One region of the Pleomorphochaeta sp. DL1XJH-081 genome, then DNA from elsewhere that is predicted to be linked to it. Evidence: riboswitches for the same ligand, from Rfam matches in the RefSeq annotation. Region 1 holds a riboswitch; the other holds the start of a gene.
The links. Region 1 has a riboswitch for cobalamin ahead of ACODJP_RS05490 (ribonucleoside triphosphate reductase). Riboswitches for the same ligand answer to the same signal wherever they lie in the genome.

Region 2: another riboswitch for cobalamin. It lies ahead of ACODJP_RS10390 (ABC transporter substrate-binding protein); the one in region 1 lies ahead of ACODJP_RS05490 (ribonucleoside triphosphate reductase).

Annotation. Positions count from the first base shown of each region.
Region 1 is NZ_JBMDYO010000002.1:252,691-258,727, forward strand. It holds gene ACODJP_RS05480 (winged helix-turn-helix transcriptional regulator) at 1-294, opposite strand, end outside; gene ACODJP_RS05485 (iron chaperone) at 817-1,188, opposite strand; cobalamin riboswitch at 1,361-1,522, shown strand; gene ACODJP_RS05490 (ribonucleoside triphosphate reductase) at 1,615-3,714, shown strand; gene ACODJP_RS05495 (anaerobic ribonucleoside-triphosphate reductase activating protein) at 3,711-4,349, shown strand; gene ACODJP_RS05500 (hypothetical protein) at 4,484-4,663, shown strand; gene ACODJP_RS05505 (AAA family ATPase) at 4,637-5,908, opposite strand.
Region 2 is NZ_JBMDYO010000006.1:11,593-17,629, forward strand. It holds gene ACODJP_RS10375 (ankyrin repeat domain-containing protein) at 1-159, opposite strand, end outside; gene ACODJP_RS10380 (Gfo/Idh/MocA family protein) at 314-1,468, shown strand; gene ACODJP_RS10385 (Gfo/Idh/MocA family protein) at 1,575-2,651, shown strand; cobalamin riboswitch at 2,727-2,919, shown strand; gene ACODJP_RS10390 (ABC transporter substrate-binding protein) at 2,993-3,922, shown strand; gene ACODJP_RS10395 (FecCD family ABC transporter permease) at 3,926-4,954, shown strand; gene ACODJP_RS10400 (ABC transporter ATP-binding protein) at 4,951-5,736, shown strand; gene ACODJP_RS10405 (peptidylprolyl isomerase) at 5,744-6,019, opposite strand; gene cyaB (class IV adenylate cyclase) at 6,032-6,037, opposite strand, start outside.

The DNA.
Region 1 (6,037 bases):
TACGGTGACAATGCGGTTTCTCATGTGGTCTATCTCACGATAAGTACGTACGATATAGGAGTAGGTACGATCGAGTTTGTCGGCTATGCCGGCAGGGGTGAGAAAGTATTTGACTGAATTGGGGGTAAGTTTCTCAACCTTCACGAAGCCTTTCTTGATGAGGGTCTTGAGCAAAAGGTTGATGGCGCCAAGGGACATGCCTACCTGTTCACTGAGTTCACGCTGTGTTGCATGGGCGTTGTGCTCAATGTAATTGAGGAGGGCTAGTTCTTTGGCATGGGTGTCTGTATACATGGTTTTGTGGTTAAAAGTGTTCAACAAATGAACAAAAGTGGTGGGCACCGGTATTCGAGCGGGCATTGCCACTCGATACTTTTGCTCACGTTATTGCTTGATTAGAACTTAGGTCTTGATACATGCGGCATTGCTAGCAATGCACAGCTTCGCCATTTCCACCATTTTCAGTGGTGGAGAGGTTGCCATACTCACTGGCTGCGCGATACACCGGAATGCCGGAACAAGCACGGTGTATTGTCCCCCTCGCATATTTGCAGTAATGCAAAAGAAACCATGTATCGGAGTAAAAGGTTACCAATAGTATTTCTATATCGGTTAGCTTTCACCCATTGAAGATTATAGTAGCAGATGGGAAGGGAGGACGCAACTAGGATTCGTATGGAGAGGCGCTTTTTTTGACAGTTTGGTAGTGAAGTGCACAAATACATACCTACTTTATAATTGAAGGCTCGTAAAGAGTGAAATATTCAATCATGTGGTAACGAGGTTATAAAATCTTATCCATCTAAAGCAGGGTAATTACCTATTTTCACCCACAACCTCCCCCACCCGATACCGGACTATCCTCCGAATAAGATCATAGGGGATAGGTTGATCAAGTGGAAACTGTATGGCACCCTTGGACCATTTGTAGGGACCAAGTTCAGAGACAAAAGCTTGGACTCCGCTGGGAGTAGGATAGAAACCGAGGTGTTTCTTCGCTAGAGCGAAGTGAACGAGGTTCTCCTTGTAGTAGAACGTGGGCATACCATAACTAATCTTTTCTGTAGCCATGGGTGCCTCTTCTCGTATGATGTTACGAATCTGAGTGAGGATCTGCCGGTACTCAGGATTGGATTGAGCTATGTATCCGTCTATAGTGGTGATGACTTTTGTTTTCTCTGTATTCATAGGAATAGTCTAATTACTGGTCATAGATTATGCAAGAAGAGCATCTAATTGTAGAGATCTATCGATAGCAATATCACTAAGGATGGAGCTAGGTACAAGCCCGGCATCTTTTTCGTTGACATTGGAGGCAGGCTCCCTTACTATGGGTAGCGTACCGTACGGTACACCTACACTATATATTGTGCATACAGGACAGGGAAGTTGGGTACGGATACCCACGCGGTCCCGCCGCTGTGAAGGTTAGGAGTCTGTCGCATCCACTGGAGTAATCTGGGAAGGAGACAATGCTCCGCTGAGCCTGAGCCAGAAGACCTCCCTGTATGGACACGCTGTCACGGAGTATGGCATTGGCGTGCAAAAATGGGCGAATTGCGTCCTTTTGTTCTCCTGTTGTTTCATTACATCCTCTGACAGCAGGAGGAACCCATGATTACTCGTGTCGTCAAACGAGATGGGCAGGTCGTCTTTTGCGATGGACAGAAGATAGCCCTTGCTGTGGAAAAGGCTGCCCGTGTAGCCGAAGAATCGATCGATAGCGAAAAGCTCACCCAAGAAGTACTGCAACAGCTGGAAAACGGATCGACCACCTCGGTCGATGTGGAGACGATCCAGGATGCGGTAGAAGAGCAGTTGATGCTCAGCGGTGCATCGGCTACCGCGAAAGCCTATATCCTTTATCGTGAGGAACGTCGGAAAGTCCGTGAGGGAAGAATCCTGATCGATGCCACTACCCGGTTGTTCAACGATTATCTGGATGACAAGGATTGGATGATCCAAGAGAACGCCAATACACGGAAATCGATCAATGGGATGAACAACTATATCCGTGAAGCTTTCACCCGTCGCTATTGGCTCAATGAGGTGTACCCCACCGAAATCCGTGAAGCCCACCAAAGTGGATCCCTTCATATCCACGATCTGGGTTTCTATGGTCCCTATTGTTGCGGGTGGGACCTGCAGCAACTGTTGACGATGGGATTCGGTGGTATCACCGGAAAAGTATCTTCCAGACCGGCAAAGCATTTGCGCTCCTTTTTGGGACAAATCGTCAATGCCACATTCACCACCCAAGGTGAAAGTGCCGGAGCGCAAGCTTGGTCCTCCATCGATACCTACTGCGCTCCCTTTATCCGTACTGATGGATTGGGTTTCACCGAAGTCAAACAAGCCTTGCAGGAATTCGTCTTCAACATGAACGTCCCTACTCGGGTCGGTTTCCAATGTCCGTTCAGCAATTTGACCATGGACCTTACCGTACCCTCCAGAATGCGGGACCAGGGTGTGATAATTGGCGGAGAGGTACAAGATTCCACCTATGGCGATTTCCAGAAGGAGATGGATCTGTTCAACCTGGCCTTCTGTGAAGTGATGATGGAGGGCGATGCAAGCGGCCGCGTATTTACCTTCCCTATTCCCACTATCAATGTGACCAAAGATTTCCCATGGGATGGGCCGGTTGCCGATGCTATCATGGAAATGACCTGCAAGTATGGTATTCCCTACTTCTCAAATTATGTGAGTAGCGACTTGTCACCAGAGGATGCACTTTCGATGTGCTGCCGTCTTCGTCTGGATACCACAGAACTACGTAAACGCGGTGGTGGCTTGTTCGGTTCCAATCCTCTGACGGGCTCCATTGGGGTGGTCACACTCAATCTTCCCCGGCTGGCTTATCTTTCTTATGATGAGAAGGACTTCCTTGGGAAATTGGAGATACTCTCCGATTTGGCTTTCCAAAGTCTTGAGTTGAAACGAAAGGTCGTCGAACGGGAAACCCAACGTGGCATGTATCCCTTCAGTGCAAGATGGTTATCATCAATCAAGGAGAAGGAGGGGGCGTACTGGGCAAACCATTTCAGCACTATCGGCCTAGTGGGAATGGAGGAGGCTTGTCTGAATCTTTTCGGCTCTTCTGGTAGTCTGGTGACCGAGAACGGCCAGCGCTTCGCATTACGTACCCTGGATCGATTACGTCAGTTGATCGAGGGATACCAACAGCGCAGTGGTAATTTCTACAATCTCGAAGCCACTCCTGCCGAAGGTACCAGTTATCGTCTTGCCCGAAGGGACAAGGAGGATTTCCCCGATATCATTACAGCTGGAACTGATGTCCCCTACTACACCAATTCCACCCAATTGCCCGTCGGTTTTACCGACGACCTCTTCGAGACATTGGACCTACAGGATGACCTGCAATGCCAATATACTGGAGGAACAGTGTTGCATCTCTACCTAGGAGAGCGCATTGAATCCACAGCAGTAGCAAAGCGTCTCTTGCAGCGGATCTTCTCCCGTTATCGTCTCCCCTATGTCTCTCTTACCCCCACCTTCTCGACCTGTGAGGACCATGGCTATCTTGTTGGCGAACAACATACCTGCCCTGTCTGTGGTAAACAAACCGAGGTCTGGACACGCGTGGTTGGGTATCTCCGTCCCGTGCGGGATTTCCACCAGGGTAAGCAGGAAGAATACAAGCAGCGGACCCTGTATCGCGTTCCCACTGAGGGAACCAAGGAGGTCGTGTGAAAATCGCAGGTGTATTGGGTTCTTCATTGATTGACTATCCGGGGCATATTGCGTGTGTGGTATTCCTGCAGGGCTGTAACTGGAATTGCACCTATTGTCATAATAAGGCGCTTATTCCCTTACAGGCGGCCGAAAATAGCGTTTCGTATCCTACTCAGGGGCTCGGTGAGCCCCTGTCCACTTCAGATTCCGATGGAGGAATGTTGCGATCGCGTGAGCGCAGCCACATCGATTTTCCTGAACAGCTTTATGCTTACCTGGAAACACGCAGGGGATTGCTCGATGGTGTGGTGGTTACCGGTGGTGAACCCACTATCCATGCCGGACTGCAGATATTGTTGGAGGAGATTCGCTCTATGGATTTTTCTGTCAAGCTCGATACCAATGGGAGCAATCCGAGGATGCTGACTCAATTGCTTGATGCAGGGTGTGTAGATTACGTCGCTATGGATATCAAGGCACCGTGGTATAAATATTCCGAGATTTGTGGTCCCCATGCCGATGCGGCACGCGTGAAAGAATCATTGGGGATACTCCAACATAGCGCGATTGCGTGGGAAGCCCGCACTACACTGTGTCCCGAGCTTGACGAGGATGATGTGGCTTGGTTGGAAGAACTCGGATATTTTCGTTAAGAGCGACCGAGAGAAAACAACAGAAGTATGAAGTATCGTTCCCCTAGGTAGAACATTGGAGCCAGGAGACGTCGTCCCAAGGCTACCCTGATGCGTATGGTATCTTACTTTTTCAAATAGTTGAGGATGTATCGATGGAAATCAGAATCGAAAGGAATCGAATCATTCTCAAGATTCGCTATGAGATTTTCCAGATGATTCCTATCGATGACAAATGGAATTTCTCCTTTTTGATAGGATCCTCCAACAAGATCCTTGAAAAGAACCTCATAACCATCATTCCATTCTTAGATATAGGGATATGGGATGCCTGAGAATTTCCCATCTAAGTATTGCTTGCGAAATCGAGTTACATTTCGAACCCCTTCAAAATCAGAGACCCGTACGAATCGGGTTCCAGACTTGGACGTTTTACTCACAATTCCGATTTCTGAGATTCTCATAAGCTCATGATCCATAACATCGGTATTGTGTGTGGTAAAGACCAATTGTGCGTTGGATTTATTATATCGTCTGTCCTTGAAAAGCCTTATAAGTTCTGCCAATAGAAGCGGATGTATCGAATTTTCCAGTTCATCGACAATGAGGATATGGCCATGGTCCAAGACTGCAAGGATTATTCCCAGAAGACATGCAATCTTCCGGGTTCCGGCAGATTCTTGTAGGAACTCCAATGGAATCTCGTCTCCCTGGTGATTTCGATGATATGACTTTATATCTGTTTCCACTACAAGATCTTTTTTTGGAAAAAAAACATACTCAAATTTTTCTTTGTCTATGGTATCGGGTAGCACATTCAATTCATTCCGCTGGTACTCCATTTTGGTTATATCGATATCCAATTTTCGTAAAATAGAGACGATACGATCAAAGGCACTCTGTAGTTGCTTTTTATCCTTGCCATTGGCCAAACGTGTCATGCAATAATCGAAAGGAAAATCATTTTTCTTATAAATCTCCAGATTTCGGGTAATGTATGTGAAAGCACTAGTGATGGTATCATTCAAATTTGCGTAGTTTTTCCCAATGACTGAGAGAAACGGGGTATTAAAATGTTTTTCCTTGTCCAAACATTCAACTTTAAAGATGGTCCTCAATTTATCTAGTGTGTAGACTTCTTTCGACGGCTTTGCATAATCCAAAAAGTTCTTTTCAATCGAAAAGACTAGATGTGTATCAACAATCAATTTCTCTTTGGTGATTTGTCTATCATCGTGTGATAAGAAATATTGGAAAGTAATACCTTTGTACCAGAAACCAAGTTCATAGCCCGATTCCTCACCAACGTCTTGAAGCTTGTTGGGATACGATAAACTCTCTTTGAAACGATTTCTCACAATCCTCTGCAATGTGTCGAAGGCTTTGATAATATTGGTTTTCCCAGAGGCATTCGGTCCGTACAAGGCTAGAGTAGGAACACCTCGTATCGAGTCAATTCCGATAAAAGGTAGTATTTCTCTCTCTTTATAACCATTTGGAGCTTTCTTTTCAGCAAACCGAAAGTTGACTTCCACATATTCAATCGAACGATAGTTTCTTACTTTATAATATAATAACATAACGAACTTCCTTTCTTCACTCTCATGGTTAGTATAATGTTCGTAAGTTCAGAAGTCAAGATAAACAACTTTTTTGTTTATTTATAGATTCGCTTATAGAAAACCATGCACTAGGCAAACAAATCTAGA
Region 2 (6,037 bases), on a different contig from region 1:
ATGTGGATTACGTACCGCAGCATACCATAATGGACTGTGGCCATCCGCATCCGACTCGTCCACATCCCTAATCTTGACCAGTAATGTCTCGAGGATTTCTTTTTCACTTGCAGATTTGGCTGCATGGCACAATTGTGCAAAACTCTCCGAAAGATCCATGTTCTGAACTCCTTGGGAATATTGTAGCATCAGTTTCGTCAAGACGCTATGAAAGAATATCTTTGCCCTACTTCAATCAAAAAAAAACAGTGTTTGCATTATATATGATGGCTTTGGTAGAATAGAGGGAAATTTGGCAGGAAAGGAGTCGCTCATGAAACATGGTGTAGCAATAATAGGGACAGGTGCAATCGCAAGATCACATATCGCCGCATACAATCAATTCCCAGAGGACTGCGAAATCAAAGCATTATGTGATATCTACCCCCAAAAAGCGAAGGCATTGGCGGAGGAGATGGAAATTAACGTTGATATTTTCGAGGATTACCATCAGATGCTCGAACGTACGGACATCGACATCGTCTCTATTTGTCTTCCCCCTAGTGTACATGCAGAAGTCTCCATAGCTGCAATGGATGCAAAAAAACATGTCTTGGTCGAAAAGCCTATGGCTCCATCCCTTGCCGAATGTGATGCGATGATCGAGGCCTCCGAAAGGAATCGTGTTCTTCTCTCACCTATCGCACAAAATAGATTCAGGACATCGATGATGAGATTGAAACATATGATTAGCGAAGGTATTGGCGGTAGCGTTCTGCACGCTACAGTAGACTCGTTGTGGTGGAGAGGTCAAAACTACTATGACCTTTGGTGGAGAGGTACGTGGGAGAAGGAATGTGGTGGTTGTACAACGAGCCATGCAGTACATCAACTGGATCTATTACAATGGATGGTGGGAATGCCACAGGAGATTACTGCTGTCATGACAAATGTAGGCCATGACAACTCGGAATGTGAGGATCTTGCAATTGCAATAATGAAATATCCAGGCATGCTCGCCCAAATGACAGCCTCTATCGTTGCCCATGACGAAGGACAGCAGTTAGTTTTCCAAACTGAAAAAGCAAGATTCTCGGCACCATGGAAAATCGCAGCTTCTAAAGCATTGGAAAATGGATTCCCAGAAGATGATACCCAAACCGCAAAAGAAATGGATTCCTACTACAACAATCTTCCCGAAATCTCTCCTGAGAGACATGCAGGGCAGGTGAAAGACTTCATTGAAGCATTGGAAGGAAAACACCCGTTACTGATAGATGGAAAACAAGGCAGGAATACTATTGAGTTGATCATGGCAATCTATAAATCTTCACAATCGAAGCAGACGGTCACCCTACCATTGGCTAAAGATGATCCATTGTATACCCGAGGAGGTCTCATTGCCACTATGCCGAGATTCCATGAGAAGAAGCGGAGTATTGAAAATTTCTCTACAAGTGAAATAACCTTGGGTAAGGATGCGAAATAGAGTCAATTCTTGCCCCTAAAATCCCTATGGATCGAGTAGCTATATTTGTTTCTTTCGATCGCCACAGGGATCACAAATCTTATCTTTGGTTGAGGAGGATTCCGGGATGCAACAGAAAGCAGATGGACAAAATTATGCCCCGAAAGGAAAGGCCTTTCCGGTGTGTAAGCCAGGAGAATTCAAAGTTGGTGTTATTGGATTAGATCATGGACATATCTATGGCATGTGTAATGGTCTTGAGGAAAGTGGAGCCCAGATTGCATTCGTTTATGATAAGAATCCCGAAGCAATGTCAAAGTTTTCTTCCCAATTCCCTCATGTCACCATTTGCAAAGACCCGAAGGCGATATTAGAACACCCCGATATCAAATTGGTTGCCAGTGCATCGGTACCTGTAGAACGTACACCGTTAGGAATCTCGGTAATGCTTCATGGAAAGGATTTCTTTGCTGACAAACCGCCTTGCATCACAAAAGAACAGATAGCACAAGCTCGCAAGACAGTAGCGGAGACTGGAAGAAAATTCGGTGTCTACTATAGTGAGCGATTGCATGTTGAGGCTGCAACCCGAGCGATGGAACTCATAAGTCAGGGGGCGGTAGGAAAAGTGGTCCAAGTAATGGGATGGGGTCCTCATCGTGCTGCGACCCATACCAGGCCACAATGGTTCTTCGAGAAGAAGATGTATGGCGGAATCCTCGTGGATATTGGATGCCATCAAATTGAACAGATTCTTGCGTTCAGCGGATCCAAAGATGCTACTATCACCAGTAGTAAGATAGCCAATTTCAACCATCACCAGTACCCGTCTTTCTACGATTTCGGCGAAACTACACTTACTACTGATACGGGGTGTTCGGGTTATTTCCGCGTAGATTGGTTCACTCCCGATGGTTTGGGAACCTGGGGAGATGGGCGTACGATAATCTTAGGAACCGATGGATATATTGAGTTACGTAAGTATATCGATATCGCCAGGGACCAGGAGGGAGACCATGTCTATCTAGTAAACCATGAGGGTGAACACCATGAATGTGTAGCTGGCAAATCAGGATATCCGTTCTTTGGTCGGTTCATACGAGATTGTCTCGATCGTACCGAAACAGCAATGGATCAGCAATTGGTGTTCCGGGCGATTGAATTGGCGGTACAAGCTGAGTCGCAAGCGTCAGTGCTCGCATAGGAGAGAAAAGTAGATCGATGATGGTTTCCTAGCCTATAGTGGGGTTTGAACTTGACAGTATCCCCACGGTAAGCATAACATGATCGGACAAGCGGTTCGGATGGTTCCAAGCCATTCGCTAAGAGGGAAACGGGTGCAAGTCCCGTACGGTCCCGCCACTGTAATGAGGTAAGAACGGCTGTCATTGGACAACCACTGGAGTAATTCCGGGAAGGAGCCGTTACGTATTCCTCCAAGTCAGGAGACCTGCCGCATGTGAACCTGTCGATCTCTTGATCGGACCTACGGTGCATAGGTCGGGTGTGCAGACTCATACCCATCACTTACTTAGGAGTTTGGGTATGGAAAATTACCGAACACGCTTGATTTCTCTGATTTCGATGATGTTACTCATTATCATTCCCCTTTCGGCAAATGGATTGGGAGAGTCGCAGTCACATGGAGAATATGCCATATCGATTGTAGATTCACGTGGAGTGACCATTTCACTTGAAGAGATCCCACAGAAGATCGTCTCACTGAGTCCAAATATTACAGAAACGCTTTTTTCCTTGGGACTGGGGGATCACATGGTAGGAAGAACCGACTATTGCGACTATCCTCATGAAGCCCAATCCATTGAACCGATGGGAGACCTACTCTCTCCAAGTGTGGAAAAGATCGTCTCTACCGATCCTGACCTCGTAATTATCAGCAATTTAGGTCAACTACAGACCATAGAAGCGATAGAAATGACTGGAATCCCAGTAGCGTTCATAGATGAACCACAAACCATGGAGGGAACCTATAGGATTATCGAACAGGTGGGCGAAGTAACAGGAACCGCCAAGGTAGCAGCCCAGATAGTCAAGGACATGCGATCTGAAATTGAAAAAATCAATGTTTCAGAATTGAAAGACAATCCCAGTGTCTATTATGTCGCTGGGTTTGGAGAATGGGGTGATTTCACTGCTACAGGAGATACGTTCATCCATGATATCATCACCCTCGCTGGCGGTGAGAACATTGCATCCGAGGCAGTCAACTGGAGCTACCAGCTGGAGTTGTTACATGCAAAAGATCCCGACATCATTATCTTACCCCCGTTATGGGGAAGTACCTTTGAACAGACGTATGAGCAATTCGTAAATCATCCCTCGTATGCTTCCCTCTCAGCTGTAAAAAAGGGGAAAATCATCAATATTGACAACAACATCATAGAGAGGCAGGGTCCCCGTAGCGCTCAAGCTGTATCGATTCTCGCAACAGAAATCGATCGACTCTCGAGGTAAGCGGTGATACGTCCCACATTTTTACCGATCATCGGTATAGCCTTGGTAATCTCACTCGTTGCAGTTACTGGTCTTGCGCTGACTTTGGGTCCAGCAGGTATACCTTTGACGGTTATCGATGATATTCTGTTATCCGGTCCTTCTGTGGACCAATCGGCAAATTTCACAACAGCCCAACATCGAATCGTGTGGACACTCCGTCTTCCACGTATCCTCACATCATTGGTCGCTGGGATTATCCTTTCTGTGTCAGGTATGGTATACCAAGCTCTTTTCCGTAATCCCATGGCTGACCCTTATGTATTGGGAATCTCCAGCGGCGCTGCATTTGGCGTATCGCTCGCAGCATTTCTTGGATTTGTCGGAGGTGCTACTGGAATATGGCAGGTTCCACTTGTGGCATTCTTGGGAGCTGCTGGAACGGCCTTGTTCATCCTCCTACTCTCTGGCGGGGTACGAAGGTCGCCAACTACCCTACTTTTAACAGGAATTGCGTTGAACTTCCTCCTATCGGCGCTTATGACGCTTTTCATGTATTTAAATCGCGCACAATTGCAGAACATCATGCAGTGGACCATGGGAAGCTTTGGTTCTTCATCCTGGAACAAGCTCTCCATTATGCTCTCCATAGGAACTCTAGGCATGCTCCCTATAGCTTTTCTTACCCGGGAGTTGGACATCCTCCTACTGGACGAAGCTTCCGCTCATAGTATCGGAGTCTCTGTAAAAGTTGTCAGGATGGTCCTCCTCTTCTCTTCAACACTGGCAACAGCGGTCACCGTGGCCTTCTGTGGTACGATAGGTTTCGTTGGGCTGATGGTACCACATATCATGAGATTGGTTACCGGACCACGTCACCGATCTTTGCTCCCCTTCTCGATCTTAGGAGGAGCTCTCATGATGGTTGGAGCCGATACAGTTGCGAGAACCGTGTTGGGAGCGTCTGAACTTCCTGTGGGAGTAATAACCGCAATAGCCGGAGCCCCCTTGTTCATCATCCTACTGGTAAATTCCAAGAGGAGACAATCGTGAAGAAACCTAATGCTGCATCGGTCAGAAATCTCCAATGGTCATACAGAAGTAAAGTCCTATTCAGGAATCTCCATACCGATTTGCCAATCGATTCTTTCATCTCGATCATAGGTCCGAATGGATCTGGCAAGACGACCCTTCTGAGACATCTGCTGGGTATCCTTGAATCGCATACAGGCAATGTGGATCTCTTTGGAAAGGATATCAGGGCATACAACCAACGAGAGATGGCAAGGAAAGCAAGTTATGTTCCCCAATCCAGTCGATTGGAATACGATTTCACAGTTTCTGAATGTGTGGCCATGGGTAGGTATGCCCACGGAGGAAGACTCGCTGTATTGACGGCGGAAGACCAACTCTTAATCGACCAATCTTTGGATGCCATGGAAATGCGTCATCTAGCCAATAGGTTAGCTACCGAACTTTCCGGAGGGGAGTATCAGCGGATGCTCATTGCTCGGGCATTAGCCCAACAGGCAAAGGTAATTTTCCTTGATGAACCGGTGAGTCATCTTGATATCCACAACCAACGGGAAATCCTACGGTTGTTGCGTTCACTCGTTGAACAAAAGATTGCTACAGTGGTATGCATCCTACACGACTTAAATGCAGTAAGTGCTTACAGTGACCTAGTGATTATGATGAGAAGCGGAATAATCGTAGCTGAGGGAAATGTAGGTGAAGTCTTGACCAAAGAGAGGATAGAATCGGTCTATAAAATAGAGGTAGATATCGTCCCGAACGAGTCCTCTGGACGGCCGCTCATTCATCCTCTCTGGTAAGCGAGTCCTAACGGGACCCGGTCTTTTTAATTATATGGAACCCAAACTGGGTTGGGACGACTGGACTGATTCCCCCAGAAGAGAGCCTTTTCACAGCCTGTTCGAAAGCTGGAACCATCGCTCCTTCACCGAACCACCCTAAGTCACCGCCTTTGCTTTTACTCGGACAGGTGGAGAAATCACGAGCGAGAGCTGAGAAGTTAGCCCCACCCTTAATCCTCTTGAGCAGTTCCTCAGCAAGTTTCCTATCTTTTACTAGAATATGACTGGCGCGAAATTCCATGTGACATCCTCTCTATGA